DNA from 2 places in the Azoarcus sp. DD4 genome. Region 2 is predicted to be linked to the other one. Evidence: riboswitches for the same ligand, from Rfam matches in the RefSeq annotation. Region 2 holds a riboswitch; the other holds the start of a gene.
The links. A riboswitch is a leader RNA that binds a small molecule or an ion and turns the genes downstream of it on or off. The one in region 2 is predicted to bind S-adenosylhomocysteine.
Positions count from the first base shown of each region.

Region 1: another riboswitch for S-adenosylhomocysteine. It lies ahead of metH (methionine synthase); the one in region 2 lies ahead of ahcY (adenosylhomocysteinase).

Region 1 covers NZ_CP022958.1:4,922,311-4,937,592, forward strand. The annotation lists gene metH (methionine synthase) at 1-2,349, opposite strand, end outside; S-adenosyl-L-homocysteine riboswitch at 2,435-2,503, opposite strand; gene CJ010_RS22785 (outer membrane protein assembly factor BamE) at 2,556-3,191, opposite strand; gene bamE (outer membrane protein assembly factor BamE) at 3,193-3,681, opposite strand; gene CJ010_RS22795 (branched-chain amino acid ABC transporter substrate-binding protein) at 3,795-4,919, shown strand; gene CJ010_RS22800 (branched-chain amino acid ABC transporter substrate-binding protein) at 5,283-6,398, shown strand; gene CJ010_RS22805 (branched-chain amino acid ABC transporter permease) at 6,516-7,448, shown strand; gene CJ010_RS22810 (ABC transporter ATP-binding protein) at 7,461-8,558, shown strand; gene CJ010_RS22815 (ABC transporter ATP-binding protein) at 8,555-9,328, shown strand; gene CJ010_RS22820 (ABC transporter ATP-binding protein) at 9,318-10,052, shown strand; gene CJ010_RS22825 (multidrug effflux MFS transporter) at 10,431-11,645, opposite strand; partial or broken gene CJ010_RS22830 (YifB family Mg chelatase-like AAA ATPase) at 11,703-13,047, opposite strand; gene CJ010_RS22835 (accessory factor UbiK family protein) at 13,138-13,389, opposite strand; gene CJ010_RS22840 (TorF family putative porin) at 13,682-14,422, shown strand; gene glnK (P-II family nitrogen regulator) at 14,479-14,817, shown strand; gene CJ010_RS22850 (ammonium transporter) at 14,833-15,282, shown strand, end outside.
Region 2 covers NZ_CP022958.1:778,258-793,539, reverse strand. The annotation lists gene CJ010_RS03855 (lysophospholipid acyltransferase family protein) at 1-834, opposite strand, end outside; gene metK (methionine adenosyltransferase) at 1,074-2,240, shown strand; gene CJ010_RS03845 (hypothetical protein) at 2,294-2,860, opposite strand; S-adenosyl-L-homocysteine riboswitch at 2,994-3,057, shown strand; gene ahcY (adenosylhomocysteinase) at 3,133-4,542, shown strand; gene CJ010_RS03835 (TlyA family RNA methyltransferase) at 4,598-5,425, shown strand; gene metF (methylenetetrahydrofolate reductase [NAD(P)H]) at 5,412-6,245, shown strand; gene CJ010_RS03825 (MFS transporter) at 6,353-7,546, shown strand; gene CJ010_RS03820 (DMT family transporter) at 7,553-8,509, opposite strand; gene CJ010_RS03815 (MFS transporter) at 8,596-10,128, opposite strand; gene CJ010_RS03810 (LysR family transcriptional regulator) at 10,193-11,083, shown strand; gene CJ010_RS03805 (helicase HerA-like domain-containing protein) at 11,099-12,616, opposite strand; gene CJ010_RS03800 (hypothetical protein) at 12,656-13,303, opposite strand; gene CJ010_RS03795 (YebC/PmpR family DNA-binding transcriptional regulator) at 13,433-14,158, shown strand; gene CJ010_RS03790 (DMT family transporter) at 14,247-15,128, shown strand; gene CJ010_RS03785 (heavy metal-binding domain-containing protein) at 15,160-15,282, shown strand, end outside.

The sequences.
Region 1 (15,282 bases), 1.3 Mb from region 2:
GTTGCAGCCCAGCACCACGCCGACGATGTTCTTGCCGATGTCGTGCACATCGCCCTTGACCGTGGCGATGACGATACGGCCCTTGCTGGTGGCGCCGGTGCGCAGCTTTTCGGCCTCGATGTAGGGGATGAGGTGGGCGACCGCCTGCTTCATGACGCGGGCGGACTTCACCACCTGCGGCAGGAACATCTTGCCGGCGCCGAAAAGGTCGCCGACCACGTCCATGCCGGCCATCAGCGGGCCTTCGATCACCGCCAGCGGCGGCTTGCCTTCGGCCTCCAGCCGGGCGCGCACTTCCTCGGTGTCGGCGACGACGAACTCGGTGATGCCCTTCACCAGCGCGTGCTTGAGGCGCTCTTCCACCGTCCATTCGCGCCAGGCGAGGTCGGGGCCGGTGTCCTTGGCCTTGCCTTCCTTCACCGTCTGGGCCAGTTCCACCAGCGCTTCGCCCGCGCCCGGCTTGCGGTTGAGGACGACGTCTTCCACCTTCTCGCGCAGCACCGGGTCGAGGTCGTCATACACGCCGAGCTGGCCGGCATTGACGATGCCCATGGTCAGCCCGGCCTTGATCGCGTGGTACAGGAAGACGGTGTGGATGGCCTCGCGCACCGGCTCGTTGCCGCGGAAGCTGAAGCTGACGTTGGAGACGCCGCCCGAGGTCTTGGCGTAGGGCAGATTGGCCTTGATCCAGGCCACGCTCTGGATGAAATCGACCGCGTAGTTGTCGTGTTCTTCGATGCCGGTGGCGATGGCGAAGATGTTGGGGTCGAAGATGATGTCTTCGGGCGGAAAGCCGATGCCCACCAGCAGCGTGTAGGCGCGTTCGCAGATCTCGATCTTGCGCGCGTAGGTGTCGGCCTGGCCCTTCTCGTCGAAGGCCATCACGATCACCGCGGCGCCGTAGCGGCGGGCGAGCCGCGCCTGGCGCAGGAAGATCTCCTCGCCTTCCTTCATCGAGATCGAATTGACGATGCCCTTGCCCTGGATGCACTTGAGGCCGGTCTCGATGATCTCCCACTTGGAGGAATCGAGCATGATGGGCACGCGCGAGATGTCCGGCTCGGAAGCGATGAGCTTGCAGAAGCGCTCCATCGCCGCCTTCGAATCCAGCATCGCCTCGTCCATGTTGATGTCGATGACCTGGGCACCGTTTTCCACCTGCTGACGGGCGACGGCCAGCGCATCGTCGAAGCGGCCTTCGAGGATCATGCGGGCGAAGGCCTTGGAGCCGGTGACGTTGGTGCGCTCGCCCACATTGACGAACAGGCTGTCGGCGCCGACGTTGAAGGGTTCCAGGCCCGACAGACGCAGCTTCTTCTCGACTTCCGGCACCCGGCGCGGCGGCACGCTCGCCACCGCCTGCGCGATCGCGGCGATGTGGGCCGGGGTGGTGCCGCAGCAGCCGCCGAGGATGTTCACCAGGCCGGACTGCGCCCATTCGACCACCGCCTCGGCCAGTTGCTCCGGCGTTTCGTCGTAACCGGTGGGCGCCAGCGGATTGGGCAGGCCGGCATTGGGGTGGGCGGAAACATGGGTGTCGCAGACGTTGGCGAGGTCTTCGACGTAGGCGCGCAGCTCCTTGGCGCCGAGCGCGCAGTTGAGGCCGAAGGAGATCGGCCGCGCATGCGCGAGCGAGTTCCAGAAGGCTTCGGCGGTCTGGCCCGAGAGCGTGCGGCCGGAAGCGTCGGTGATGGTGCCGGAGATCATCACCGGCAGGCGGTGGCCACCGCTTTTCTCACACTCGTCGAACAGCTTCTCAACCGCGAACACCGCAGCCTTGGCATTGAGCGTGTCGAAGATGGTCTCGATCAGCAGCAGATCGGCGCCGCCTTCCATCAGGCCACGGGCGGAGTCGTAGTAGTCGTCGACCAGCGCGTCGAATTCGATGTTGCGGTAGCCGGGGTCGTTCACGTCCGGGCTGATCGACAGCGTGCGCGAAGTCGGCCCCAGCACGCCGGCACAGTAGCGCGGCTTGGCCGGGTTCTGCGCGGTGTATTCGTCGCAGAGGGTGCGCACCAGACGGGCGCTGGCGACGTTGAGTTCGTAGGCGACCGCTTCCAGCCCGTACTCCGCCTGCGACACGCGGGTGGCGTTGAAGGAGCAGGTCTCGATGATGTCGGCGCCGGCCTCGAGGTAGGCGCGATGGATCTCGCCGACCACGTCCGGGCGCGTCAGCACCAGCAGGTCGTTGTTGCCCTTGAGATCCTTGGGGTGTTCGAGGAAGCGCGTGCCGCGGTAGTCCGCTTCGCCCAGCTTGTACTGCTGGATCATGGTGCCCATCGCGCCGTCCAGGATGAGGATGCGCTGGGCGAGTTGCTGGCGGAGTTCTTCGGAGCGGTCGGCTTGCATCGTTCTACCTCGGGTGCCTGATGTTACGGTTCATGCACAGCGGGTAGCGGACGCAAAAGCAAACGGCGCGGCAAACCCGGCTGGTGGTTTGCGAGCGCCGTTGTTCGGTTGCCGAGCCTGGCCCGTTGGTCGGGTCGCAGCGCTCCTCGGCAGGTGCGGCATTCTAACGGCTCGTAAAGACGCTTGCCAGCGTGGCGGCCATACCGCTAGTTCCACGGCGCCGGCGGCAGCCGCCGCGGCCAGGGCCGCAGGGGCACCGGCCGCAGCCGCGGCGGGTAATAGGGATAGCCGTAAGGGTAGTAGCCGTAGGGATACATGCCCCAGGGCGGGAACAGGGTGCTGTCGGGGTAGTGCACGTAGCTGCGGCTGGTGCGGACCACCTTGTCTTCCTTGAAGTGCACGTTGAACAGGGTGGCGATGCCGGGGCCGTCGTTGTAGACGTTCCAGTCCCACACCTCTTCGCCCGACAGGCGGAAGGTCTGCTCGGAACGGTGTTCGCCGAGCAGACGCGAGATTTCGTCCTTGCTCATGCCCTTCTGTACCGTGGCGAGGTTCTTGTAGTCCAGCGCGTCCCACTGCCGCAGCACGATGCCGCCGGCGTCCACCTGCACCATGATGCAGGTGTCGCCGTAGGGCTGGGTGGCATACTCCAGCGTGGTCGTGCCGTCGCCGTTGTCCCAGCGCCGGGTCGGCTCGCCGCGGTCGGCCAGCGCCTCGGCTTCGGTGGTGTAGGGCCGCGGCGGTGCGAACGCGGCGCAACCGCCCAGCAGCAGGGCGGACGCGATCAGCAGGGCGCTGCCGAGGCGGCGCAGGACGGCGCTGGTGACTTGCGGATTGGACATCTCATCCTCGCATGCGGGTATAGCGGCCGGTGCCGGTGACGCGGCCATCGGTGTTGAAGCTCACGGTGAAATAGGTTGGCTCGGTGACCGAGGAACCGCGATCGATCAGCCATTCCCATACCGTTTCCTGCTTGAGCTGGAAGAACTGGCTGGCGGCCGGCTTGCCGAGCAGGCGGCGCACCTCGTCTCCGCTCATGCCCGGTTGGACGCGGGCAAAAGTGGCTTCGTTCAACACCTGGTCGAGCGTGCGCAGGATCTGGTCGGGGCCGATGGTGATCATGTAGCACTCGGCGCCCTGCGGCTGGCGCGAGTATTCCCAGGTGACGGAACCGTCGTCGTTGTGCCATTCCATCTGCGGCGGGCCGTAGCGGTCGCGCACTTCGAGCGCGGTCGACACGCCCGGCCGGAGTTCGCGCGCATTGAAGTAGTCGCAGGCCGGCAGACCGACGGCGGCGAGCAAGGAACAGAGCAGCGTCAGCAGGCGTCTCATCGAAGCATCTCCCTTCCGGCGATTACGGCACCGGGCGCGGGCTAGAATCCCCGTTCCCGGCGCGGAACGCAATCGCGCCGGGTGACAATCTGCAACGCACCGGAGAACCGCTCATGAAAACGCCCGTTGCATACCTGTTGGCCGCCAGCCTCGCCCTTGCCGGCAGCGGCGCCGCCCTTGCCCAGACCGTGGTGAAGATAGGCCACGCCGGACCGCTCACCGGCCCGATCGCCCACTTCGGCAAGGACGGCGAAATGGGCGCCAGGCTGGCCATCGACGACGCCAACGCCAAGGGCGTCAGCCTGGGCGGGCAGAAGGTGAAATTCGAGCTGGTGAGCGAGGACGACCAGGGCGACCCGCGCACCGCCACCACGGTGGCGCAGCGGCTGACCGACCTCGGCGTGAAAGGCGTGGTCGGCCACGTGACCTCGGGCGCGTCCATCCCGGCGTCGCGGGTGTACGAGCAGGCCGGCGTGCCGGTGGTGACGCCCTCCTCCACCAGCCCCAAGCTCACCCGCCAGGGCTACAAGGTGACCTTCCGCGTGATCGCCAACGACCTGCAGCAGGGCGAGGCGATGGCGAAGTACGCCGCCGACACGCTGAAAGCCGCCAAGGTGGCGATCATCGACGACCGTACCGCCTACGGCCAGGGCCTGGCCGACGCCTTTGCCGATGCGGCCAAGCAGCGCGGCATACAGGTGGTGGGGCGCGAATTCACCACCGACAAATCCACCGACTTCCTCGCCATTCTCACCAAGATCAAGGCCAAGGCGCCGGACGCGGTGTTCTACGGCGGCATGGACGCCCAGGCCGCGCCGATGCTGCGCCAGTTGCGCCAGCTCGGCAGCACTGCCACCTACCTCGGCGGCGACGGTGTTTGCACCGGCGAGATGATCAAGCTGGCCGGCAACGCCATGAGCGACAAGGTGTATTGCTCGCAGGCCAGCCTGCCGCCGGCGAAGATGCCGGGCGGCGCCGATTTCCTCACCCGCTTCAAGCAACACTACAAGGCCGACGTGCTGCTCTACGCGCCCTACAGCTACGACGCCGCCACCGCGCTGATCGAGGCGATGAAGGCGGCCGATTCCAGCGAGCCGGCCAAGTACCTGCCGGCACTGCGGAAAGTGAGCTTCAAGGGCGTGACCGGCGAGATCGCCTTCGACCAGCAGGGCGACATCCGCAACGGCGGCGTCAGCATGCACCGCTTCCACGACGGCAAGTGGACCTTGGCCGACTGATCCGGCTGCCGGGGCGCACGCACCGGCCCGGTGCGACACGCCCACCCGCTGTGCGGAAGCGCGAGCCGGGCACCGCCTGAGCGTGCGCCGGCGGGCGGGCGGCGCGCACCATGCCCTCTGGCATGTTTCCTGCGGCAGACGGCAGCCGAAGATCGCCCGCTGCGACGGCACGCTCGCGGAATCCGCCGGACGCCGTTTTTTGGGCACAATACCGCCACTTTCGCGCAGCCCGCCGCACACGTCGGCCGGCGCTGCGGAAAGCGGACTCGCGGGCAGTACCGACCGCCCCGCCGCACACGCGCGGCCGCGGGGCGGGAACAACAACACGAAACACCCTTAGTCAGTTTCGCTGGAGGATCAGGTATGAAGAAAACCGTCGTAGCAGTCGCCATCATCGGTCTCGGCATCAGCGCCGCCCAAGCCCAGGAACAAGTCGTCAAGATCGGCGCGGTTGCGCCGCTGACCGGCACCATCGCCCACCTCGGCAAGGACCTGGAAAACGGCGCCCGTCTCGCCATCGAGGAAGCCAACGCCAAGGGCGTCACCATCGCCGGCAAGAAGGTCAAGCTCGAGCTGCTGGGCGAAGACGACCAGGCCGACCCGCGCACCGGCACCACCGTGGCCCAGCGCCTGGTGGACGCCGGCGTCAAGGCGGTGGTCGGCCACCTGAACTCCGGCACCTCGATCCCGGCCTCGCGCATCTACGACCAGGCCGGCATCGCCCAGGTGACGCCCGCCTCGACCAATCCCAAGCTGACCCAGCAGGGCTACAAGGGCGTGTTCCGCACCATCGCCAACGACGTGCAGCAGGGTTCGGTGCTGGGCAAGTTCGCTGCCACCAACCTGGGCGCGAAGAAGATCGCCATCATCGACGACCGCACCGCCTACGGCCAGGGGCTCGCCGACGAGACCGAAAAGGGCGCCAAGTCCTCCGGCGCGCAGATCGTGGCGCGCGAATTCACCACCGACAAGGCCACCGACTTCAACGCCATCCTCACCAAGATCCGCGCCACCAACCCGGACGTGATCTTCTTCGGCGGCATGGACGCCCAGGCCGGCCCGATGCTGCGCCAGATCAAGCAGCTGGGCATTTCGGCCAAATTCCTCACCGGCGACGGCGGCTGCAGTCCCGAGATGATCAAGCTCGCCGGCGACGCGATCAACGCCAACACCTACTGCTCGATGGCCGGCCTGCCGATCGACAAGATGCCGGGCGGCGCCGACTTCCGCGAACGCTACAAGAAGCGCTACAACGCCGACGTGCAGATCTACTCGCCCTACGCCTACGACGCCGCCACCGCGATCATCACCGCGATGCAGAAGGCGGGCTCGGCCGAGCCGGCGAAGTACCTCCCCGAGCTGAAGAAGGTCAACTTCCCGGGCGTGATCGGCAACATCTCCTTCGACGACAAGGGCGACCTGAAGGAAGGCTCGATCACCATGTACCAGTTCAAGAACGGCGACTGGGCGCCGCTGTAAGCGCGCACGCCGCGGGCGCTGGCGCCCGCGGCAGGGTGTGCGCCGGCCGCCGCCGGCGCACACCGCAAGCCGTAGCACCGCATCCCCCGAAAGCTTCCCGCCGCGCGCAAGGGCACGATGGAAACCCTCATCCAGCAGATGATCAACGGCCTGGTGATCGGCAGCGTCTATGCGCTGATCGCACTCGGCTACACCATGGTTTACGGCATTCTCGGCCTCATCAACTTCGCCCACGGCGACGTGCTGATGGTGGGCGCGATGACGGCGCTGCAGACCATGCTGCTCCTGATGGGCGTGGCGCCCGGCATGTCGCCGGTGGCGATGCTGACCATCGCCCTGATGGTGGCGATACCGGTATCGATGCTGATCGGCTTCACCATGGAACGCCTGGCCTACCGCCGGCTGCGCAACGCACCCCGGCTGGCGCCGCTGATCACCGCGATCGGCATGTCCTTCCTGCTGCAGACGATCGCGATGATCATCTGGGGCCGCAACTACCACACCTTCCCGCAGCTGATCCCGACCACGCCGATGCAGCCGATAGAAGGCGTGTTCGTCACCCCGGTGCAGCTCGTCATCGTGATCGTCTCGGCGCTGCTGATGATCGGCCTGACGCTGCTGGTGAACCGCACCCGCGTCGGCCGCGCGATGCGCGCCACGGCCGAAAACCACCGCACCGCCAGCCTGATGGGGGTCGACACCAACGGCGTGATCGCCTTCACCTTCGTGATCGGCGCCGGACTGGCCGCGGTCGCCGGCGTGATGTACGCCAGCAACTACGGCATCGCCCACTACGGCATGGGCTTCATGCCGGGGCTCAAGGCCTTCACCGCCGCGGTGCTGGGCGGCATCGGCAACCTCGGCGGCGCCATGCTCGGCGGCATCGTGCTCGGCCTGGTGGAATCCTTCGGCGCCGGCTACATCGAGCACCTCACCTTCGGCTTCCTCAACTCGTCCTACCAGGACATCTTCGCCTTCCTCATCCTCGGCCTGGTACTGATCTTCCGGCCGACCGGGCTGCTGGGCGAACGCGTGTCGGACCGGGCATGAGGAGCTGACACGATGAACGAACTCGCCGCCGCCATTCCCTACCTCGGCAAGCGCAACCCGACCGCCGCACGCTGGCTCATCCTCATCCTCGCCATCACCGCTCCGCTGATCGCCTGGCAGTTCGGCCGCAGCTGGGTGCGCATCCTCGACTTCGCGCTGCTCTACATGATGCTGGCGCTGGGGCTCAACCTGGTGGTGGGCTTCGCCGGCCTGCTCGATCTCGGCTACATCGCCTTCTACGCGGTCGGCGCCTACAGCTTCGCCTTCCTCGCCTCGCCGCATTTCGACATCCACCTGCCCTTCTGGCTGATCCTGCCGCTCGGCGCCGGCTTTGCCGCGCTGGCCGGCATCATGCTGGGCTTTCCTGTACTGAGGTTACGCGGCGACTACCTCGCCATCGTCACGCTGGGCTTCGGCGAGATCGTGCGCATCTTCATGCTCAACCTGAACTACCCGATCAACATCACCAACGGGCCGCAGGGCATCAACATGATCGACCCCGTCGTGCTGTTCGGCTGGGATCTGTCGCGTAACATCCAGGTGACCGAAAACTTCGCGATCAACTCGCTGTTCCTCTACTACTACTTCTTCCTCGCCTGCGTCGCCGGCTCCATCCTCTTCATCCGCCGCCTGCAGATCTCGCGCATCGGCCGTGCCTGGGCGGCGATGCGCGACGACGAACTCGCCGCCAAGGCGATCGGCATCAATACCCGCAACATGAAGCTGCTCGCATTCGCGCTCGGCGCCACCTTCGGCGGCGTCTCCGGCTGCCTGTTCGGGGCCTTCCAGGGCTTCGTCAGCCCGGAGAGCTTCAGCCTGATGGAATCGATCGCGGTGCTGACGATGGTGGTGTTCGGCGGCATGGGCAACATCGCGGGCGCGGTGATCGGCGCCTTCGTGCTCGCGCTGCTGCCGGAGATCCTGCGCCACATCGCGGTGCCGCTGCAGCAGGCGGTGTTCGGCCACGTGCTGCTCGACCCGGAAGTGCTGCGCATGCTGCTGCTGTCGCTGGCGATGATCCTGATGATGCTGCTGCGCCCGGCCGGCATGATCCCGGCGCGCGCCCGCTACGCCCACCCGGAGAACCTGCACCGCGGAGCCGCCAAATGATCACGCTGCTCGACGCCCGCAACATCGGCAAGCGCTTCGGCGGCCTGCAGGCGCTCACCGATGTGTCGCTCACCATCCGCAAGGGCGAGGTCTATGGACTGATCGGCCCCAACGGCGCCGGCAAGACCACCTTCTTCAACGTGCTGACCGGCGCCTACACCGCGGACGGCGGCGAGTTCGTCTTCAACGGCAGCGAGCTGCCCGCCGGCAAGCCGCACAAGGTGGTCGGCCGCGGCATCGCCCGTACCTTCCAGAACATCCGGCTGTTCCGCGAACTCACCGCGCTGGAGAACGTCATGGCCGGCCACCACATCCGCACCAAGGCCGGCGTGTGGGGCATCCTCACCCAGAACCGTTTCACCCGCGAGGAGGAACGCCTGACCACCGAGCGCGCCTACGAGATGCTGCGCTATGTCGGTATCGAGCGCTTCGCCGACACCGTGTCGCGCAACCTGTCCTACGGCGACCAGCGCCGGCTGGAGATCGCCCGCGCGCTCGCCACCGAACCGCAGCTGCTGGCGCTGGACGAACCGGCCGCCGGCATGAACGCCACCGAAACCGGCCAGCTCAAGCACCTGATCGAGCAGATCCGCAGCGACGGCGTCACCGTGCTGCTGATCGAGCACGACGTGAAACTGGTGATGGGCCTGTGCGACCGCGTCGCGGTACTCGATTTCGGCCGCAAGATCGCCGAGGACGTACCCGCCGAAGTGCAGAAGAACGAAGCGGTGATCGCCGCCTACCTCGGTGGAGGCAAGCATGCACACTAGTCCGGCAGCGCCGCTGCTGCAGTTGAAGGGTCTGCAGATCGCCTACGGCGGCATCCAGGCGGTCAAGGGCATAGACCTCGAACTCCACACCGGCGAGCTCGTCTGCCTGATCGGCGCCAACGGCGCCGGCAAGACCACCACGCTCAATGCGGTGGCCGGCGTATTGCCGGTGGCGGGCGGCGACATCCATTACGCCGGCGAACGCCTCAACGCCGTACCGGCACACAAGCGCCTGCGCCGCGGCATCGCCCTGGTGCCGGAAGGACGCGGCATCTTCACCCGGCTGACTGTCGAAGAGAACCTGCGCATGGGCGCCTACACCCGCAAGGACAAGGACGGCATCGAGGCCGACCTCGAAAAGGTCTATGCGATGCTGCCGCGGGTCAAGGAACGCCTGCCGCAGGTGGCCGGCACCCTGTCCGGCGGCGAGCAGCAGATGGTGGCGATCGGCCGCGCCCTGCTGTCGCGGCCCCGGCTGCTGCTGCTCGACGAACCGTCGATGGGGCTGGCGCCGCTGGTGGTGGAGAAGATCTTCGAGGTGGTGCAGTCGGTGGCCCGGGAAGGCGTGACCATCCTGCTGGTCGAACAGAACGCCAACCTCGCGCTGGAGTTCGCCCAGCGCGGCTACGTGATGGAATCCGGCAAGATCACGCTGACCGGCAGCGGCAACGAGCTGCTCGCCAACACCAAGGTGCGCGCCGCCTACCTCGGCGAAGCGGCCTGATCGCGCCGCACACTGGCGAGGGAAAAACCCCCACGCTCCCCGCTACGCGGATCGCCGCCCCCCAGGGGGGTGCTTTTGGCCTTGGGACGGCCCGGCGGCCGAAACGAAGCACCCCCACGCTCCCCGCTACGCGGATCGCTGCCCCCCAGGGGGGCGCTTTTGGCCTTGGGACGGCCCGGCGGCCAAAACGAAGAACCCCCACGCTCCCCGCTACGCGGATCGCTGCCCCCCAGGGGGGCGCTTTTGGCCTTGGGACGGCCCGGCGGCCGAAACGAAGCACCCCCACGCTCCCCGCTACGCGGATCGCTGCCCCCCAGGGGGGCGCTTTTGGCCTTGGGACGGCCCGGCGGCCGAAACGAAGCACCCCCACGCTCCCCGCTACGCGGATCGCTGCCCCCCAGGGGGGCGCTTTTGGCCTTGGGACGGCCCGGCGGCCAAAAAGGTCATCAGCGACAGCGACAGGAACAGGCTCATGCCGGTCGCCAGCCCGAGCACGCTGCCCCACATCGCCGGTGCGATCAACCCGGCGGTCACCGCATTCAGTCCGACCTGCACGAAGCTCTGGCAGCTCGACACCATGCCCCGCCGCTCGGGGAAGTGGTTTAGCGCCAGCAGCGAGAAGGCCGGCATCGCCAACGCCATGCCGAAGGTGAACAGCGGCAGCGGTACCACCGACCACGGCAAACCGGCCGGCAGCAGCACAGCGCACAGCACGTTGGCAGCCGCGGCGGCCAGCATGATGGCAAAGCCCACCGCGATGCAGCGGCGCGGCGACCAGCGCCCCGCCATCCTGCCCGACAGCACCGAGCCCAGCATCATGCCGCCCACCGTCGGGATGAAGAGCCAGCCGAACTCGCCGTAACCCAGCCCGAGGTGGGTCATCACGAACACCGGCGCCGACAGCACGTAGATGAAGAAGGCGTTGAAGTTGAGCGCCCCGGCCCCGGCAATCAACAGGAAGGCGGGGTGCGTCAGCACCTTGCCGTAGGCCCGGGCGAGTCCGACCGGATGCAGCGGCTGGCGTGCCTCGCGCGGCAAGGTTTCGGGCAAGTAACGCCAGCACATCCAGGTCAGCGCCGCGCCGAACAGCGCCAGGAAGAAGAAGATCGAGCGCCAGCCGGCGAGCGCCAGCAGCCCCCCGCCCACGATGGGCGCCAGTGCCGGCGCCACCGCGAAGATGGTCATGACCCGCGACATCAAGCGCTGGGCGTGGGCGCCATCATAGACGTCGCGCACCACGGCCCGCCCCACCACCATGCCGGCACCGCCGCACAGGCCCTGCAGCGCACGCCCCAGCCACAGCCACTCGATCGACTGCGCCAGCGCACACAGCACCGAGGCCACGGAGAAGATGACCGTCGACGCGATCAGTACCGCACGGCGGCCGAAGCGGTCGGACAGTGCGCCGTGCCACAGCACCATGACGGCAAAGGTGCTCATGTAGGCGGTCAGCGTCTGCTGCACCTCGATCTGGGTGGCGCCGAGCGCCGCCGCCATGGCAGGAAAGGCCGGCAGGTAGGCGTCGATCGCGAACGGGCCGATCGCGGCCAGGGCGGCGAGGATAATCGCCAGCCAGGGAGAAGTCGAAGGCATTGTTGTTGTTGAGGGTCGGGTTCGTCGGGGCAAAGCGGCACGCCCCTGGCGCACCCGTCAGCCCGCGTCCAGGCTGCGACGGTACTGGATCGCTTCCGCGATGTGCACCACGCCGGGCCGCTCGGCTCCGGCCAGGTCGGCCAGCGTGCGCGCCACTCTGAGCACCCGATGATACGCCCGCGCCGAGAGATTCAGCCTGTCCATCGCCTGCGCGAGCAGGCGGGCACCCGCCTCGTCCGGCTGCGCCAGCGTGGCAACCCGGGCCGGGTCCAGCCGCGCATTGGGAACGCCCTGCCGCGCCAGCTGGATCGCCCGTGCGGCTTCGACCCGCGCCCGCACCACCGCGCTCGATTCGCCCGCCTCAGCGCCGAGCAGATCCGCATGCGGCAGCGCCGGCACCTCGACAGTGAGGTCGACGCGATCGAGCAGCGGGCCGGACAGACGGGCACGGTAGCGCGCCAACTGCTCCGGACTGCAGCGGCAGGCCTTGTGCGGGTGGCCGTGGTAGCCGCAGGGACAGGGATTCATCGCGGCAACGAGCTGGAAACGGGCAGGAAACTCCACCCGCCGCCGGGCGCGCGCCACCGTCACCGAACCGGTTTCCAGCGGTTCGCGCAGCGCCTCCAGCACGCGGCGTTCGAACTCCGGCAGCTCGTCGAGGAACAGCACGCCGTGGTGGGCCATCGAGATTTCACCGGGACGCGGATTGGCGCCGCCGCCGACCAGCGCCGCGGCGGATGCCGAATGGTGGGGTGCGCGGAACGGCCGCCGGCCCCAGCGACTGGCGTCGAAGCCACCCTCCAGCGAGTGGATGGCCGCGCTTTCCAGCGCCTCGGTTTCACTCATCGCCGGCAGCAGGCCGGGCAGGCGCTGCGCCAGCATCGACTTGCCGGTGCCGGGTGGCCCGAACATCAGCAGCGAGTGCCCACCCGCGGCCGCCACCTCCAGCGCCCGGCGCCAGCGCAGCCTCGTCGGCATTCGCCCGCGGCAGGACGAGCGCATGGCCGGCACGCGCCGCAGCCAGCGCTGCCGCCAGCACGCCGCGCACCGCGCGCAGCCCGCCGTTGAGCGAGAGTTCGCCGCAGAATTCGCAGCCGGCGAGATCGGCGGCATCGATCTGGCCGGACGCGGCGAGGATGCCGATGGCGATCGGCAGGTCGAAGCGGCCGCCCTCCTTGGGCAGATCCGCCGGCGCGAGATTGACGGTGATACGGCGCTGCGGGAATTCGAACTGGGAGGTGACGATGGCGGCGCGCACGCGGTCACGCGCCTCGCGCACCTCGGTATCGGGCAGGCCGACCAGATTGAAGGCCGGCAGGCCGTTGGCCAGATGAACCTCGACCGTCACCTCGGGCGCGTTCAGTCCATCGAGCGCACGGGCGCGAACCAAGGCGAGCGACATGGGATCTCCGGGCCGGAAAGCCGGCGAGTGTAACGGAGATCCTGAATATGCCAAAAAGATATTGCAGCTGGCGGGCCGAAGCCCGTAGCATCAGGCCTCGTCGCGCTTGCCGCGGTCGGCTTCGAGTGCGGCGACGCGTGCTTCGAGCTCGACGAGACGCTGTCGGGCCTGGGCGAGGATCTCGCGCTGCACCTCGAATTCCTCCCGCGTCACCAGGTCGAGGCGGCTGAAGGCACTGCCCAGCACGGCGCGTATGTTCTTTTCGATATCGCGCGCCGGACTGTTGGCGGCGAGTTCGGAGAGTTTCGCCCCGATTTCATCGAGGAAGCGTGGAGTCGTCATGGCCGCAATTGCTTTTGGATGCAGGGAATGGCGGGAATTTTACCATGCGGGCCGGGCGCAGCCGCCCAGCTTGGTGCAGTGGCTTCCTTTGGTGCTTACCCGACAAAAAAATGCACCAATTTAGTGCCTGAAAATGGTGCATGCCATTCATCTGCCTGGAAAATCACCGCGGCAACCCCGGAACGGTGACGCGCCCTCCCCGCACGCCCAGCAACCGTGCGGCTTTCGGGAAGCTGGCACGGACCATGCATTGGATGCGCTGCCAAAACACCATGCGTACCAGGAGATATCTATGCGCAAGAGCATCCTCGCTACCGCCCTCGTCGCCGTGCTGCCGTTCGTGGGTTCCGCCCACGCGGAGGAGACCAGCCCGATCGTGGCCAACGTCGGCCTCGTGTCCGACTATGCCTACCGCGGCATCAGCCAGACCGACGAAAAGCCTGCCCTCCAGGGCGGCTTCGACTATGCACACGACAGCGGCCTCTATGTCGGCGTGTGGGGCTCGAACGTCTCCTGGCTGAGCGACCTCGAGCGCGGCACCGATGAAAACTCGGGCAACAGCCTGGAACTGGACGTCTACGCCGGTTACAAGCACAGCTTCGGCGACTTCGGCATCGACGTGGGCCTGCTCCAGTACGTCTACCCGGGCGAATTCGATTCCGGCTGGCGCTCGACCATCGGCCTGAAGAACCCGAACACGCTCGAGGGCTATGTCGGCTTCTCCTGGAAATTCCTGTCCTTCAAGTACTCCCACGCCTTCACCAACCTGTTCGGCGCGGACGATTCCAAAGGCAGCCAGTACTTCGACCTGACCGCCGCCTACGAGGTGGTCGACAACCTGACCCTGTCCGCCCACTACGGACACCAGGCCATCACCGGCCCGGCCAAGTCCTACAGCGACTGGAAGGTCGGCGCCACCTACAACCTCAGCGGCGTTGCCATCGGCCTGCACTACGTCGATACCGACATGAAAGACAAGAGCGACTATGACGCCGACGCACGCTACATCCTGTCCGTCAGCAAGTCGTTCTGATTGCGATCGCCGGTAACGGAGCACTCCAGGCTCCGGCCGAGTAAATGGAGAACCTCATGAAGTTCATCACAGCCATCATCAAGCCCTTCAAGCTCGACGAGGTGCGGGAAGCCCTTTCCGCGATCGGCGTGCAGGGCATCACCGTCACCGAGGTCAAGGGCTTCGGTCGCCAGAAGGGCCACACCGAGCTCTATCGCGGCGCCGAATACGTCGTCGACTTCCTGCCCAAGGTGAAGATCGAAGCGGCCATCCGCGACGATCTGCTCGACCAGGCCATCGAGGCCATCGAGAAATCCGCCTCCACCGGCAAGATCGGTGACGGCAAGATCTTCGTTTTCGATCTGGAGCAGGCGATCCGCATCCGCACCGGCGAAACCGGGGCCGACGCGCTGTAAGGGAGAATTCAGAAAATGAAAAAACTATTTGCGATTCTGCTGACGGCGCTGACCGTCGGCTTTGCGGGCGGCGTTATCGCCCAGGAAAACACGGCGGCGCCGACTGCGCCCGCCGCTGTGGAAGCGCCGGCGGCTGCTGAAGCCGCTCCGGCCGCTGCCGAAGCCCCGGCCGCCGCGGCCGAGGAAGTCGTCGCCACGGTCAACAAGGGCGACGTCGCCTGGATCATGACCGCCACCCTGCTCGTCCTGTTCATGGCCCTGCCCGGCCTGGCACTGTTCTACGGCGGCCTGGTGCGCTCGAAGAACATGCTGTCGGTGCTGATGCAGGTGATGGTGGTGTTCTCGCTGATCGCCGTGCTGTGGGCCTTCTACGGCTACAGCCTGGCCTTCACCGAGGCCAGCCCCTTCATCGGCTCGCTCGACAAGCTGTTCCTGTCCGGGGTCAGCAACACCACCCTCGCAGAC
Region 2 (15,282 bases):
GCCCTTCGGCCGCTTGTAGCGGTGATAGCCCCACAGGTATTGCGCCGGGCACTGCAGGATCAGGCGCTGGATCTCGCGGTTGATGGTGGCGCAACGCGCTTCGAGTTCGCCTTCAAGCGGCTCGGTCGGCGGGAACATCCGGAACACGTAGCCTTCGCCGCGCGGCAGGCGTTCCGCCCAGCAATAGATCACATGCACGCCCTTCACCTCCGCCAGGCGCGCACCCAGCGTCATCGTCCATGCAGGACGACCGAAGAAGGGCACCCAGATGCCCTCGCCGGCGGCCGGCACCTGATCGGGCAGCATGCCAACCGCCTCGCGGTTGCGCAGGGTCTTCACCAACGACCGCACGCCCGAGAGATCGGCCGGAGCAATGCGCATGCTGCCGCGCGCACGCCCGGCTTCCATCAGCGGCTGCAATGCCGCCTTGCGTGGCGGACGGTAGAGCACGGTGATCGGGGCATGGGCGGCATAGCACGGCGCGGTGATTTCGAAGCAACCGAGATGCGGCGTGAAGAACAGGATGCCGGCCCCGGCGCGATGCGCGGCCTCGACCAGTTCCCAGCCTTCCACGCGCACCACCTTGGCGACCACTTCTTCGACCGGCCTCAGCCACAGCCAGGGCAGCTCCAGCGCCTGCTTGCCGGCTTCCGCCACCGCAGCGTGCAGCAACCGGCGGTCGCTGCGGCCGGTGGCGAGTTCGAGATTGTGCCGCAAACGCCGCCGGTATCCGGGTGCGCACAGGTAGACGAGCCAGCCCATCCAGCCGCCGATGCGGTGCAGCCAGGACAGCGGAAGGCGGGCGAGGAGTTTGAAGAGATAGGTGGCGAACACGTTTTGGCAGCTTGGTATCCGGTTTGCACCCCGCGTTTGACGCGAAGCGACAGCAGCCTATAATTATCGCTTAGCCGCCGAGTTAATTCGACAACTTGCAGGGCGGTCGTCGTGTTCCCAGGATCACCCTGTTGCGAATCGGCCCAGAAATACTGCTAAAGCGTCGGCTGCTCGCCGAAATCCCCGGAGCTGGCCACGACGCCACAGAACCGGGGATTTTTGTTTTTGGAGCAGCACACATGGCAAACGAGTTTCTCTTCACCTCCGAATCGGTCTCCGAAGGCCATCCCGACAAGGTTGCCGACCAGATTTCCGACGGCGTGCTCGACGCCATCCTCGCCGAAGATCCTAAGGCCCGCGTCGCTTGCGAGACCTTGGTGTCCACCGGCCTGGTGGTGATCTCGGGTGAAATCACCACCTCCGCGCACCCCAACTACCGCGAGATCGCCCAGGACGTCGTCCGCCGCATCGGCTACGACAACTCCGACATCGGCTTCGACTACAAGTCGTGCGCAGTGCTGGCGGCGATCAACCGCCAGTCGTCCGACATCGCCCAGGGCGTCAATGAAGGGGAAGGCCTCGACCTCGACCAGGGCGCCGGCGACCAGGGCCTGATGTTCGGCTTCGCCACCAACGAAACCACCAGCCTGATGCCGCTGCCGATCTACTACGCGCACCGCATCATGCAGCGTCAGGCCGAGGTGCGTAAGGACGGCCGCCTGCCCTGGCTGCGCCCGGACGCCAAGAGCCAGCTCACGGTGAGGTACGTCGACGGCAAGCCGGTGGCGATCGACACGGTGGTGGTGTCCACCCAGCACAATCCGGAGGTTTCGCACGCGCAGATCTCGGAAGCGGTGATCGAGGAAATCATCAAGCCGGTGCTGCCCAAGGAGCTGATGCAGGGCGAGGTGCGCTACCTGATCAACCCGACCGGCCGCTTCGTCATCGGCGGCCCGCATGGCGACTGCGGCCTCACCGGACGCAAGATCATCGTCGACACCTACGGCGGCGCAGCCCACCACGGCGGCGGGGCCTTCTCCGGCAAGGATCCGTCCAAGGTCGACCGTTCGGCCGCCTACGCCGGCCGCTACGTTGCCAAGAACGTGGTCGCCGCCGGCCTGGCCGACAAGTGCGAGGTGCAGGTCGCCTACGCGATCGGCGTGGCCAAGCCGGTGTCGCTGATGGTGAACACCTTCGGCACCGGCAAGATCGCCGACGACAAGATCGTCGAGCTGATCCGCGCCCATTTCGACCTGCGCCCCAAGGCCATCATCCAGACTCTGGACCTGCTGCGCCCGATCTACTCGAAGACCGCCGCCTACGGCCACTTCGGCCGCGACGAACCGGAGTTCAGCTGGGAGCAGACCGACAAGGCGGCCGCGCTGCGCACCGACGCCGGGCTCTAAGCCGGGGCACCGCCGCATTGCGGGCGGCGGCAAGTCAACCGCCTGCAATGCTGCTACTGGAAGGTGGACATCCGCTCGCCGGCCCCCTGGAAGGGCCCGAGCGGATTGCGGCTGACGCCGACCTCGCGGATCGCGGGCTGCCCCGACCACTGCTTGAACACCACCTGATTGTCGACCAGCACGACCAGCGCATTGAAGCGCCAGCCGGTGGTGACCGTTTCACGGTGGAAGTTGAGAAAATCGCCCCAGAAGTTGCCGACGCGATTGCGTTTGATGCGGCTCTCCTCGAGCAGGTAGCCGATACACCGCTCCTGCGCCAGCACGCAGGTGCGTATCGCGGTCGGCACCTCGCCATTGGGAATCAGCCGATCGCCGGGCAGGACCGCATGCGCGATCTGCGAATAGTTGAGGATCTGCACATTGGGCGTCACGCCCGGATCGAAGCCGAGCTTGTGCACCGAATCACGATCCGAACTGCCCAGTTCGATGCTGTCGAAAGCGGCCTTCGCCTCGTCGAAACTCTTCCACGGCGACACCGTCTCCTGCTGCCCCTTCGGCAGCAGGGACGAGCAGCCGGCAAGCAGCAGGGTGAGGATTGCAAGCTGAACTCTCGGTCTCATCGCCAGCCCTCCCTTCGCGGCGATGCAGCGGGTCATCGCTCGTTTGCGCATTTGACCACCGTTGCCGTGCCTTGTTCGTGCGCTGATTCACGCAGGCGAGACGCACTTCGCCGCTGCGGCTATAATCCAGCACCACCGAGGAGCGCTGCGAGACATTCGTCCCAGGCTCGGTCTTTCCAGAACTGCGCTCACCTTAACCCGTGCCGGGCACGGGGTGACGAGGTGAGTTCACCGTAGCACCCCCTCCCGGCCACACGTTCAAGGAATATGACATGAACACTGTGGCTGACATCAAGGATTACGTGATTGCCGACCTGTCGCTCGCCGACTGGGGTCGCAAGGAAATCCGCATCGCCGAAACCGAGATGCCCGGCCTGATGGCGATCCGCGAGGAATACGCCGCCAGCCAGCCGCTCAAGGGCGCACGCATCACCGGTTCGCTGCACATGACCATCCAGACTGCGGTGCTGATCGAGACGCTGACCGCGCTCGGCGCCGAAGTGCGCTGGGCCTCGTGCAACATCTTCTCCACCCAGGACCACGCCGCCGCCGCCATCGCCAAGGACGGCATCCCGGTGTTCGCGGTCAAGGGCGAGTCGCTCACCGACTACTGGGACTACACCCATCGCATCTTCGAGTGGCCGGACGGCGGCTACAGCAACATGATCCTGGACGACGGCGGCGACGCCACCCTGCTGCTGCACCTGGGCGCCCGCGCCGAGAAGGACATCTCGGTGCTGGACAAGCCGGACAGCGAGGAAGCGACCGTGCTGTTCGCCAGCATCAAGGCCAAGCTCGCAACCGACCCGACCTGGTATTCCACCCGCCTCGCGCAGATCAAGGGTGTCACCGAAGAGACCACCACCGGGGTACACCGCCTGTACCAGATGCACGCCAAGGGCGAACTCAAGTTCCCCGCGATCAACGTCAACGACTCGGTCACCAAGTCCAAGTTCGACAACCTCTACGGCTGCCGCGAATCGCTGGTGGACGGCATCAAGCGCGCCACCGACGTGATGATCGCCGGCAAGATCGGCGTGGTGCTGGGCTACGGCGACGTGGGCAAGGGCTGCGCCCAGTCGCTGCGCGGCCTCGGCGCTACCGTGTGGGTCACCGAGATCGACCCGATCTGCGCGCTGCAGGCGGCGATGGAAGGCTTCCGCGTGGTCACCATGGAAGAGGCTGCCGCCATGGGCGACATCTTCGTCACCACCACCGGCAACGTCGGCGTGATCAGCCACGATCACATGAAAGCGATGAAGAACAACGCCATCGTCTGCAACATCGGCCACTTCGACTCCGAGATCGAAGTCGCCAGCCTGCGCCAGTACGAGTGGGAGAACATCAAGCCTCAGGTCGACCACATCATCTTCCCGGACGGCAAGCGCATCATCCTGCTGGCCGAAGGCCGCCTGGTAAACCTGGGTTGCGCCACCGGTCACCCGAGCTTCGTGATGAGCAACTCCTTCGCCAACCAGACCCTGGCGCAGATCGAGCTCTACACCAAGACCGGCGAATACCCGGTCGGCGTGTACGTGCTGCCCAAGCAACTCGACGAGATGGTCGCCCGCCTGCACCTGAAGAAAATCGGCGCCAAGCTCACCGTGCTGAGCCAGACCCAGGCCGACTACATCGGCGTGCCGGTCGAAGGCCCGTACAAGCCCAACCACTACCGCTACTGATCGCGGCGGCGGGTGGCCTGCGGGTCGTCCGCTATCTGCCTGAGGGGCACGCGCGATGAAATCCTTCCACCGTCGCAACAGCCGTCCCGCCGCGGAGCGGTCAGTCGCGCCCGCAGCGGTCGCGCGCGGCCTGCCGCGCGCCGACCAGCTGCTGGTGCAACAAGGCCTGGCGCCCTCGCGCACCGCGGCGCGGGTGCTGATCGAGGCCGGCCGCGTCAGCGCCGACGGCGTGGCGGTGACCAAGCCGGCGCAGGAGCTGCCTGAATCGGCCGTGCTGGCGGTGACGCCGGACGAGGCCGACCGTTTCGTGTCACGCGGCGGGCTCAAGCTCGCCGGCGCGCTCGCGGCGAGCGGGCTGGACCCGGCGGGGCGCGTCTGCCTCGACGTCGGCCAATCCACCGGCGGTTTCACCGATTGCCTGCTGCAGGCCGGCGCCGCCAAGGTGGTCGGGGTCGAGGTCGGCCACGGCCAGCTGCATCCGCGGCTGGCCGGCGAGCCGCGCTGCATCACGCTGGAAGGCGTCAACGCGCGTCATCTGACCGCGGCGGATCTGGCCGGGCACTGCCCGCCGGGCGGCTTCGGCCTCATCGTCTGCGACGCCAGCTTCATCTCGCTGACGCTGCTGCTGCCGCAGTGGCCGGCACTGCTGGCGGCGGAGGGCGACATCCTCGCGCTGGTCAAACCGCAGTTCGAGGTCGGCCCGCAGGGGCTTTCCAAGGGCGGCATCGTGCGCGACGCCTCGCTGTATGCGGAAGTCGAGCGCAAGCTGCGCACGGCCGCCGCGGCTGCCGGGCTGGAGGTGCTCGGCTGGTACGACTCGCCCATCACCGGCACCGACGGCAACCGCGAATTCTTCATCTGGATGCGACATGCACAAGACTGAACTTTCCATCGAATTCTTCCCGCCGCAGACGGCCGAGGGCGCAGAGAAGCTGCGCGCGGTGCAGGCCCGGCTCGCCGGGCTCAAGCCCGCCTTCTTCTCGGTGACCTACGGCGCCGGCGGCTCCACCCGCGAGCGCACCTTCTCCACCGTCAAGGAAATCGCCGCCAGCGGCAGCGAGGCCGCGCCCCACCTGTCGTGCATCGGCTCATCCCGCGACAGCATCCGCGCCATCCTCAAGGAATACGCCGACGCTGGCGTCAAGCGCATCGTCGCGCTGCGCGGCGACCTGCCCTCGGGCGTGGTCGACCCGGGCGAGTTCCGCTACGCCAACGAACTGGTGGAATTCATCCGCGCCGAGACCGGCTCGCGCTTCCGCATCGAAGTCGCCGCCTACCCGGAATGGCACCCGCAGGCCAAGAGCCCGGCCGACGACCTTGCTGCCTTCAAGCGCAAGATGGACGCCGGCGCCGACTCCGCCATCACCCAGTACTTCTACAACCTCGACGCCTACCTGCATTTCGTCGACGCGGTGCGCAAGCTCGGCATCGACAAGCCGGTGATCCCCGGCATCATGCCCATCGCCAGCTTCTCCAAGCTGGCGCGCTTCTCGGACGCCTGCGGCGCCGAGATCCCGCGCTGGATGCGCAAGAAGTTCGAGTCCTATGGCGACGACGCCGACTCCATCCGCGCCTTCGGCCTGGATGTGGTCACCGAGCTGTGCCAGAAGCTGCTCGCCGCTGGTGTGCCCGGCCTGCACTTCTACAGCATGAACCAGGCCGGGCTTACCACCGAGATCTGCAAGCGCTTGCAGCTCGCCTGAGCATCCGGCCCGGCTGATAGGGCAATAAACACTTTCGAAGTCCGGAACCTCGCCCGACGGCAGCGGCGGCGTAGAATGCTGCAACGCAACATCCTACGCCGCCCGCCATGCCACTCCCGCTTCTCGCCCTCGCCATTGCCTCCTTCGGCATCGGCACCACCGAATTCGTCATCATGGGCCTCTTGCCCGAGGTCGCCCTCGATCTCGGCGTGGACATCCCGCGCGCAGGCATGCTGGTGTCGGGCTACGCGATGGGCGTGGTGATCGGCGCGCCCATCCTGGCGGTGGTGATCTCGCGCATGGAACGCCGCCGCGCCCTGCTCGGCCTGGTGACGATGTTCATCCTCGGCAACCTGCTGTGTGCGCTGGCGCCGGACTACGCTGCGCTGATGGTGGCGCGGGTGGTCACCGCCTTCTGCCACGGCGCCTTCTTCGGCCTCGGCGCGGTGGTCGCGGCCGGCCTGGTGGCGCCGGAGCGCCGCGCCCAGGCCATCGCGCTGATGTTCACCGGCCTCACGCTGGCCAACGTGCTGGGCGTGCCGCTCGGCACCCTGCTCGGCCAGCACGCCGGCTGGCGCGCCACCTTCTGGGCGGTGGTCGGCATCGGCTGCATCGCCGCGGCCGCGCTCTACCTGTGGCTGCCGCGCACCCTCGGTGCCGGCAGCAGCCGCGGCCTGCTCAACGAGGTGCGCGCGCTGCGCCGGCCGCAGGTGCTGCTGGCGATGCTGATCAGCGTCCTGTCGTCGGCCAGCCTGTTCTCGGTGTTCACCTACATCGCACCGCTGCTGCTGGAAGTCACCGGCGTGTCGCCGCGCGGCGTCACGCTGGTCCTACTGCTGTTCGGCGCCGGCCTCACCATTGGCAACCTCGCCGGCGGCAAGCTGGCCGACTGGCGCTTGATGCCGGCGGTGATCGGCATCTTCGTCGCGGTCATCGCGGTGCTGGCGCTGCTGCCGGCCGCGAGTCCGCTGCCACTGGCTGCGGTCGCGGTGATCTTCGCCTGGGGCGTGGCTGCCTTCGCGCTGATCTCGCCCTTGCAGATGCGGGTAGTGAACGAAGCGGTGGGTGCGCCCAACCTCGCGTCCACGGTGAACCAGGGAGCCTTCAATCTCGGCAATGCCATCGGTGCCTGGATAGGCGGTGTCGCGATCACCCACGGCCTGGGTTACGCGGAGATTCCCTGGGTGGGCGTCGCCCTCGCTGTCGCCGGCCTCGCCTTCAGCGTGTGGTCGCACCGGCTGGAATGCCGCGATGCTTCGGCAGCGGCGCCCTGCGGCGAACCCGAAACCGAACGCTGCTGACGCCGTTCAGCCGCGCTGGCGCGCCATCACGGCGACGCCGGCCACCACCATGGCCATGCCGGCAAGCTGGAACACGCCGATGGCTTCGTCCAGGATCAGCCACCCGAGCAGCATGGTGATGGCCGGTGCCAGCGTGCCGGTCAGCGACACCGGCCCCGCGCCCAGGCGGCGGATCGCCTCCGACACCATCCACACCGGCGCCACCGTGCTGAACACCGTCATCAGCCCGGCAAAGGCGTAGACCTGCCAGGCTTGCTCGGCGACCATCGCCAACGGCCGCATCGCCGCGAACTGCGCCAGGCTGAAGAAGCAGGCGAAACTGCTGGCGTAGGCGGTGACCCGCGACGAACCCAGCCGGCCGACCACCTCGCCGTTGCCCATCAGGTAGAGCGCGTAGCTCACCGCGCTGGCGAACACCAGCACGCAGCCGAGCACGACCTCGTGCGCTGTGCCGGAGACGTCGAGGTCGTGCCCCACCGCCAGCGCGATGCCGAGGTAGCTCAGCGCCAGCGCCGCCAGCATGCGCCGCGTCACCTTCTTGCCCAGGAACGCCGCCGACAGCACGATCACCACGGTGGGATAAAGGAAGAGGATCAGCCGCTCGAGCGCCGCCGAGATGTAGTCCAGGCCGAGGAAATCGAGATAACTCGCGAGGTAATAGCCGAACAGTCCGAGCCCGGCCATCCAAACCCAGTCGCGCGCCGACAGGGCATGCGCTGCCCGGCGGCTGGCCGCCCAGCCCATGGCCAGGAAGAAGGGCAGCGAGAACGCCATGCGCAGCGCCAGCAGCGTCTCGGCATCGACACCGTAGCGGTAGGCGAGCTTGACCAGGATGGCCTTGAACGAGAAACCGACCGCGCCGCAGACGGCGAAAGCCAGGCCGACGGCCATGCCGCCGCCCGGCTTCGCCATCGCCCCGCCCAATTCATCGGCACGTGCCGTCCTGCTTCCCGCCTGTGTCATGCCCGCTGCCCTGCCCGGATTCGATCCAATCCGCGATTAGGCCACCGGACGGCACCCGGCACAATCCGCAATCTACGCAAACCGCATCACTTCAGGCTGCGCTGGGCGACCGCGATCACCGCCACCACCAGGCAGCCGAGCGCCAGCCCGATCAGGATGTGCCCCGCCGCCACGCTCACCGCCGCCTGCTGTACCACGTCGCCGAGCGCCGGCGCCAGGCTGTCGGGTGTCGCCGCCTGCATCGCCGAGCGGGCAGCCTCGGCGCCGTGATGCAACTGCAGCACGGCGAGACCGGTGCCGAGCGCATTGACGATCTCGCGCACGATGTTCTTGAAGGCGTAGGCGTGGGCGAAGTCTTCGGTCGGCATGTCGACGAAGGTCATCATCGCCACCTGCAGCAAGGCCAGCACGGGCATCGCGCCCTGCAACACGATGGCCGGCAGCACGGCTATCGCACTGGCGCCGGGCCGCGCCGCGGCCGCCATCGCCAGGAAGGCCGTCGCCAGGCCGATGTAGCCGACGGCGATGTAGCGGCGCTTGCGCATGACGCGCGGCAGGCACAGATGGAAGACCACCACCGCCGCCAAGGTCGTCAGTCCGCCGAGCGACAACAGCCCGCCCACCTTGGTCAGGCCGAAGCCGAGGCCTTCGACCAGGAAGGCTGGCACCAGGAAATTCCAGTAGCCGGTGATCAGGTAGAACACGCCGTAGAAGGCCAGCCCGATCAGGTAGCGGCGGCTGGTCAGCCGGCGCGGGTCCAGCCAGGGATCGGGGTGGCGCGAAAAGCGCCGCATCACCAGCACGAGCAGCGCTATTCCGGCCACACCGTAGCCGGCCAGCGCCGGCAGGTCGGCCCGGGTGAGATAGCGCAGATGCTCGAGCGCGTGCTCCAGCAGCAGCGCACCGGTGGCGAAGGCCAGCACGCCCGGCCAGTCGAGCTGCCCCATCGGCCGCCGCGGCCGATGTTCGATCCGCGGATAGACCAGTGCGACCAGCGGCAGCAGCGGCACCGCCAGCGCCGCCTGCAGCAGGAAGAGCGTATGCCAGCCGTGATTCGAAACCAGCCAGCCGGCCAGCCAGGGAGCGAGCGCGACCAGGGCGAAGTTGGCCAGGCCGAAGCCCCAGAACAGCGACAGGCGCTCCTGCGGCTGCGACGAGAACTGCGCCAGGATGCGTGCGGCGGCGAACAGCCCGCCGCCACCCAGGCCCTGCACCGCACGCGCCAGCGTCAGCGCCGGCAGCGACTCGGCGGCTGCGCAGGCAAGGGCGCCGAGGATGAAGACCACCAGGCTGCCGAGCGTGAAGCGGCGGTAACTCACCCGGCCGGCCAGTTGCACCAGCACCAGGTTGGCCACCACCGCCGCCACCGCGTAACTGGTCAGCGCCCACAGGAAGTCGCGCGGCGCCACGCCCAGTCCAGTCTGCACTTGCACGCCCGCCATCGCGATCAGGATGGCGGCGACAAAATCCAGCCCCGCGACCAGGCCGAGCGTGGCACCGAAGGCGTACACCCGCAGCGGGCGAAATTCCGGATGCGCGCTCAGCAGCACCGCGCGGGCCGGTGCATCGGCGGCGCTGATCTGGGGAAAGGGCGGCAGGGGCGGCAAGGGTGGCGACATGCCTCACAACTTACATTGTGCGTATCATTGAATAAATATTCATTTATGGACGCTCTATCCAAAAATGCGAACAATCAACTGGAACGATTGGTATGCCTTCACCGCCGTCGCCCAGAGCGGCAGCTTCACCCGCGCCGCCGAGCAGCTGGCGCTGCCGAAATCCTCGGTGAGCCATGCGGTGGCAAGGCTGGAGCGCCAACTCGGCCAGCGCCTGATCGAACGCAGCACGCGACGCGTGGCACTCACCGAACAAGGGGAGCGCATGCTGGTGCAGCTGGCGCCGCTGTTCGAACGGCTGGACGCGGTGGCGACCGAGGCCGGCGACGCCCGTGACGAGCCCCACGGCGTGCTGCGCATCGCCACACCCTACGAATTCGGCGCAATCCAGCTCGGCGAGGTGGTGAACGACGTGCTGAACCGCCATCCGCGCCTGGAAATCGAGATCGACGTGCGCATCCTCGGCAGCGAAACGGTCGGTGCCGGCTACGATGTGGTGTTCTTCGCCACCGGCGAAGCGCTGCCGGACTCCGAGCGCGTGGTGAGGCGGGTCTACAGCGTGGCGCGCGGCCTGTACGCCGCGCCGGCGCTGATCCGCAGGCTGGGACTACCGCGCAGCGTGGCCGAGCTGGAACACTGGCCTTGCCTGTCGATGCCGGGCGAGGAGCGCTGGCACTTCGAAGCGGCCGATGGCAGGACGCATACGCTGCATCCGCGCGGCCCGCTGCGTACCACCAATGCTGCGCTGCGGCTGCAAGCGGCACTGGCCGGCCATGGCGCCACGATGCTCGCGGCCTCCTACTGCCGGCGCGAGCTCGAAGCCGGCACGCTGCTGCCGCTGCTGTCGGACCATGTGCCGCATCCGCTCAAGATCTACGCCCATCTGCCGGGGCGCGGGCTGGTGCCGGCACGCACCCGGGTGTTCATGGACGCGATCGAGCGCTTCCTGCTCGACTGAGCCGGGATAACCGCCTCAGCGCCGGCGCGATCCGCCGCCGAGCAGGGAGCCGAGCACCCCGCGCACGATCTCCCGACCGAGCGAGCTGCCTATGGTGCGGGTCAGGGTCTTGGCGGCGATCTGCACCAGTCCGTCGCGCTGACCGCCGCGCGGCCCGGTGGAACCGAACAGGATGTCACCCATGCCGCCGAGCGCGCCACCCTGCTCACCCGCGGGTGCGCCAGCCGACGTCGCACCGCCCTGCGGCTGCGCGGCCGCAGCCTGGGCGCGCAGCATCTCGTAGGCGGATTCGCGATCGACCGCCTTTTCGTAATGACCGTAGAGCACCGAGGCACGCACCGCCGCCTGCCGCTCGGCCTCGGTCAGCGGACCGAGCCGGGACGCGGGCGCGATCACGAAGCCGCGCTCGACGATCTCGGGCCGGCCCTTTTCATCGAGAAAGGACACCAGCGCCTCGCCCACGCCGAGTTCGGTGATCGCCGTGGCGGCATCGAAAGCCGGATTGGCGCGCATGGTGTCGGCAGCGGTCTTCACCGCCTTCTGGTCGCGCGGGGTGAACGCGCGCAGGGCGTGCTGGACGCGGTTGCCGAGCTGGCCGAGCACGGTTTCGGGCACGTCGAGCGGGTTCTGGGTGACGAAATAAACGCCCACGCCCTTGGAGCGGATCAGCCGCACCACCTGCTCGACCTTTTCCACCAGTGCCTTGGGCGCATCGGCGAACAGCAGGTGGGCCTCGTCGAAGAAGAACACCAGCTTGGGTTTGTCGAGGTCTCCTACTTCCGGCAGCTGCTCGAAGAGTTCGGACAGCATCCACAGCAGGAAGGTGGAGTAGAGCTTGGGCGAGTGGTAGAGCTTGTCGGCAGCGAGCACGTTGATGACGCCGCGGCCGTCGCCGTCGGTCTGCATCAGGTCGGCGATGTCCAGCATCGGCTCGCCGAAGAAGACGTCGCCGCCCTGCTCTTCCAGCGCCAGCAGGTTGCGCTGGATGGCGCCAATGGAGGCTGCCGAGACGTTGCCGTACTCGGTGGTGAAGGACTTCGCGTTCTCGCCCACGTACTGGATCATCGCCCGCAGATCCTTGAGGTCGAGCAGCAGCAGACCGTTGTCGTCGGCGATCTTGAACACCAGCTGCAGCACGCCGGCCTGGGTATCGTTGAGATTGAGCAGGCGCGCCAGCAGCAGCGGCCCCATATCGGAGATCGTTGCCCGCACCGGATGGCCCGCGGCGCCGTAGACATCCCAGAACACCGTCGTGTTGGCGCGCGGCGTGAATTCGGTGATGCCGATCGCGGCCAGGCGCTGCATCAGCTTGTCGGAGGCGACACCGGCGGCGCCGATGCCGGAGAGGTCGCCCTTGACGTCGGCCATGAACACCGGCACGCCGATGCCGGCGAAGGACTCGGCCATCTTCTGCAGGGTCACCGTCTTGCCGGTACCGGTGGCGCCGGTGATGAGGCCGTGGCGGTTGGCGAGGCGCGGCAGGAGGCAGAGTTCCTTGTCGGCGGTCTTGGCGATCAGCAGCGGTTCGGTCATCACATCACCATGCGGTCGAAAGGTTTGGAATCCAGTGTATCAGCGGGCATCGCAGGTGCGGTTGCAGCGGTCGTAGGCGGCCTGGCAATCCGCGCAGTCGCCGGCGGCGCAGCGCGCCTGACATTGGTAGAGCGGCGCGGCACAGGCGCGCACGCAGGCATTCCAGGCCGGGCGCTCGGCCGCGTCGGCGCCCGGCAGCAGCAGCGCGCCGCGCGACAGCGGGCAACTGCCCAGCGCGATCTGCCGGCGCGGCCCGGGCAGTTCGGCCCATTCGGCATCGGAAAAGCGGAGATCGGCTTCGAGCGCCTCGACCGAGGTCTGCGCCAGCAGGCCGGAACGCTGCAGCGTCCCCAGTGCGGCGCAGTCGGCACGGTGAGCGGCGCCGGTGTCGAGCAGGCCGTCGGCCGGGTAGCCGAGGTTGAGCCGGGCGCAGGCCTGTGCGTAGAGGAAGCTGCGGCTGGCCGGCAGCAGCCGCGGCAGCAGCTCGGGATTATGGCGGATCACCGGGCGGCCGGCCTCGCTGGAGGTTGCCACTGCGGCCGGCAACTGCGGATCGATCAGGCTCACCACCGCCGCACCGCGCGCATCCACGCAGCCGCCGTAGATCGGCTCGCCCTCGTCGGCGGCGAGTGCCGCACCACCCGCAACGCAGAAACAGAACAGCAGGAATCGGATGATGGCGCTCAAACCGCTTCTCCTCGTGATCGGACATTCTTTCGGCATGCAGGGCGGAATCTACCAGAGCACGGCCGCAGATGCCGCCCCCCGTCTGTATAATGCCGGGCTTCAATCGCTTACGGCTGCATCGAGGTTTATATGGCTGGTCATTCCAAATGGGCCAACATCCAGCACCGCAAGGGGCGTCAGGACGCCAAGCGGGGCAAGGTCTTCACCAAACTGATCAAGGAAATCACCGTCGCCGCCAAGATGGGCGGAGGCGACGTCAGCGCCAACCCGCGCCTGCGCCTGGCCATCGACAAGGCCAAGGCCGAGTCCATGCCCAAGGACAACATCGAGAACGCGATCAAGCGCGGCACCGGCCAGCTCGAAGGCGTGACCTACGAGGAAGCGCGCTATGAAGGCTACGGCATCGCCGGCGCCGCGGTCATGGTGGACTGCCTCACCGACAACAAGACCCGCACCGTCGCCGACGTGCGCCACGCCTTCTCCAAGTACGGCGGCAACATGGGCACCGACGGCTGCGTGGCCTTCCAGTTCAAGCACTGCGGCCAGCTGATGTTTGCCCCCGGCACCAACGAAGACGCGCTGATGGAAGCGGCGCTCGAAGCCGGTGCCGAAGATGTCGTCCCCAACGACGATGGTTCGATCGAAGTGATCACCGGCCCGTGGGAATTCACCACCGTCAAGGAAGCGCTCGAAAAGGCCGGTTTCACCGCCGAGTTCGGCGAAGTGACGATGAAGGCCCAGAACGAGACCGAGCTCTCCGGCGACGACGCCGCGCGCATGCAGAAGCTGCTCGACGCGCTCGAATCGCTCGACGACGTGCAGGAGGTCTACACCTCCGCGGTGCTCGACGAATAAGCCTCGCCCTCCTGCGCGAACCAAGCGGCGCCCGGCGCCGCTTTTTCGTTTGTGGCCCCGACCGACGGCAACAAGGACAACCGCCCCCATGACGACGCCCGCCCCCGCCCAGCGCCTGATGCCCTTGCTGTTCGTGCTGCTGTGGAGCACCGGCTTCATCGGCGCCAAGTTCGGCCTGCCCTATGCCGAGCCGCTCACCTTCCTGTGCGCACGCTACGTGCTGGTGGTGCTGCTGATGACTGCAGTCGTGTTCGCCATGCGCGCACCCTGGCCGCGCAGTGCCCGCGAAGTGGCGCACATCGGCATCACCGGGGTGCTGGTGCACGCGCTGTACCTGGGCGGTGTCTTCGTCGCCATCCATCGCGGCCTGCCGGCGGGCGTCACTGCACTGGTCGTCGGCATGCAGCCGCTGCTCACCGCGCTCGGCGCCGGCTTCCTGCTCGGCGAGCGGGTGTCGATGCGGCAGTGGGCCGGGCTGGCGCTCGGCTTCGCCGGCGTCACCATGGTGGTCAGCAACAAGGTGGCGGTCGGCGGCGTCGGCACCGACGAGCTTGCCCACATGCTCGCGCCGGCGCTCGCCGCGCTCGCCGGCATCACCGTCGGCACGCTCTACCAGAAGCGTTTCTGCCCGCGCTTCGACCTGCGCACCGGCTCGGTCATCCAGTTCCTGCCCACGCTGGCGCTGTCGGCGCTGGTCGCCAGCCAGACCGAGACCATGAGCATCCAGTGGAGCGGGGAATTCGTGTTCGCCCTGCTGTGGCTGGTGCTGATCCTGTCGCTGGGCGCCATCACCCTGCTCAACCTGCTGATCCGCAGCGGCAGCGCGGTGAACGTCGCCAGCCTGTTCTACCTGACCCCGCCCACCACCGCGCTGATCGCCTGGGCCATGTTCGGCGAGACCCTCACCGGGCTCGCGCTGGCCGGCATGGTGGTGGCCGTGGCCGGGGTGTGGCTGGCGCGCAAGGGCTAGAATGCCGGCATCAAGCCACGGAGGATCCGCCATGCTGATGACCACCACTCCCACGCTCGAAGGCAAGCCGGTACAGCGCTATCTCGGCGTCGTCACCGGCGAAGCCATCATCGGCGCCAACATCTTCAAGGATCTGTTCGCCTCGATCCGCAAC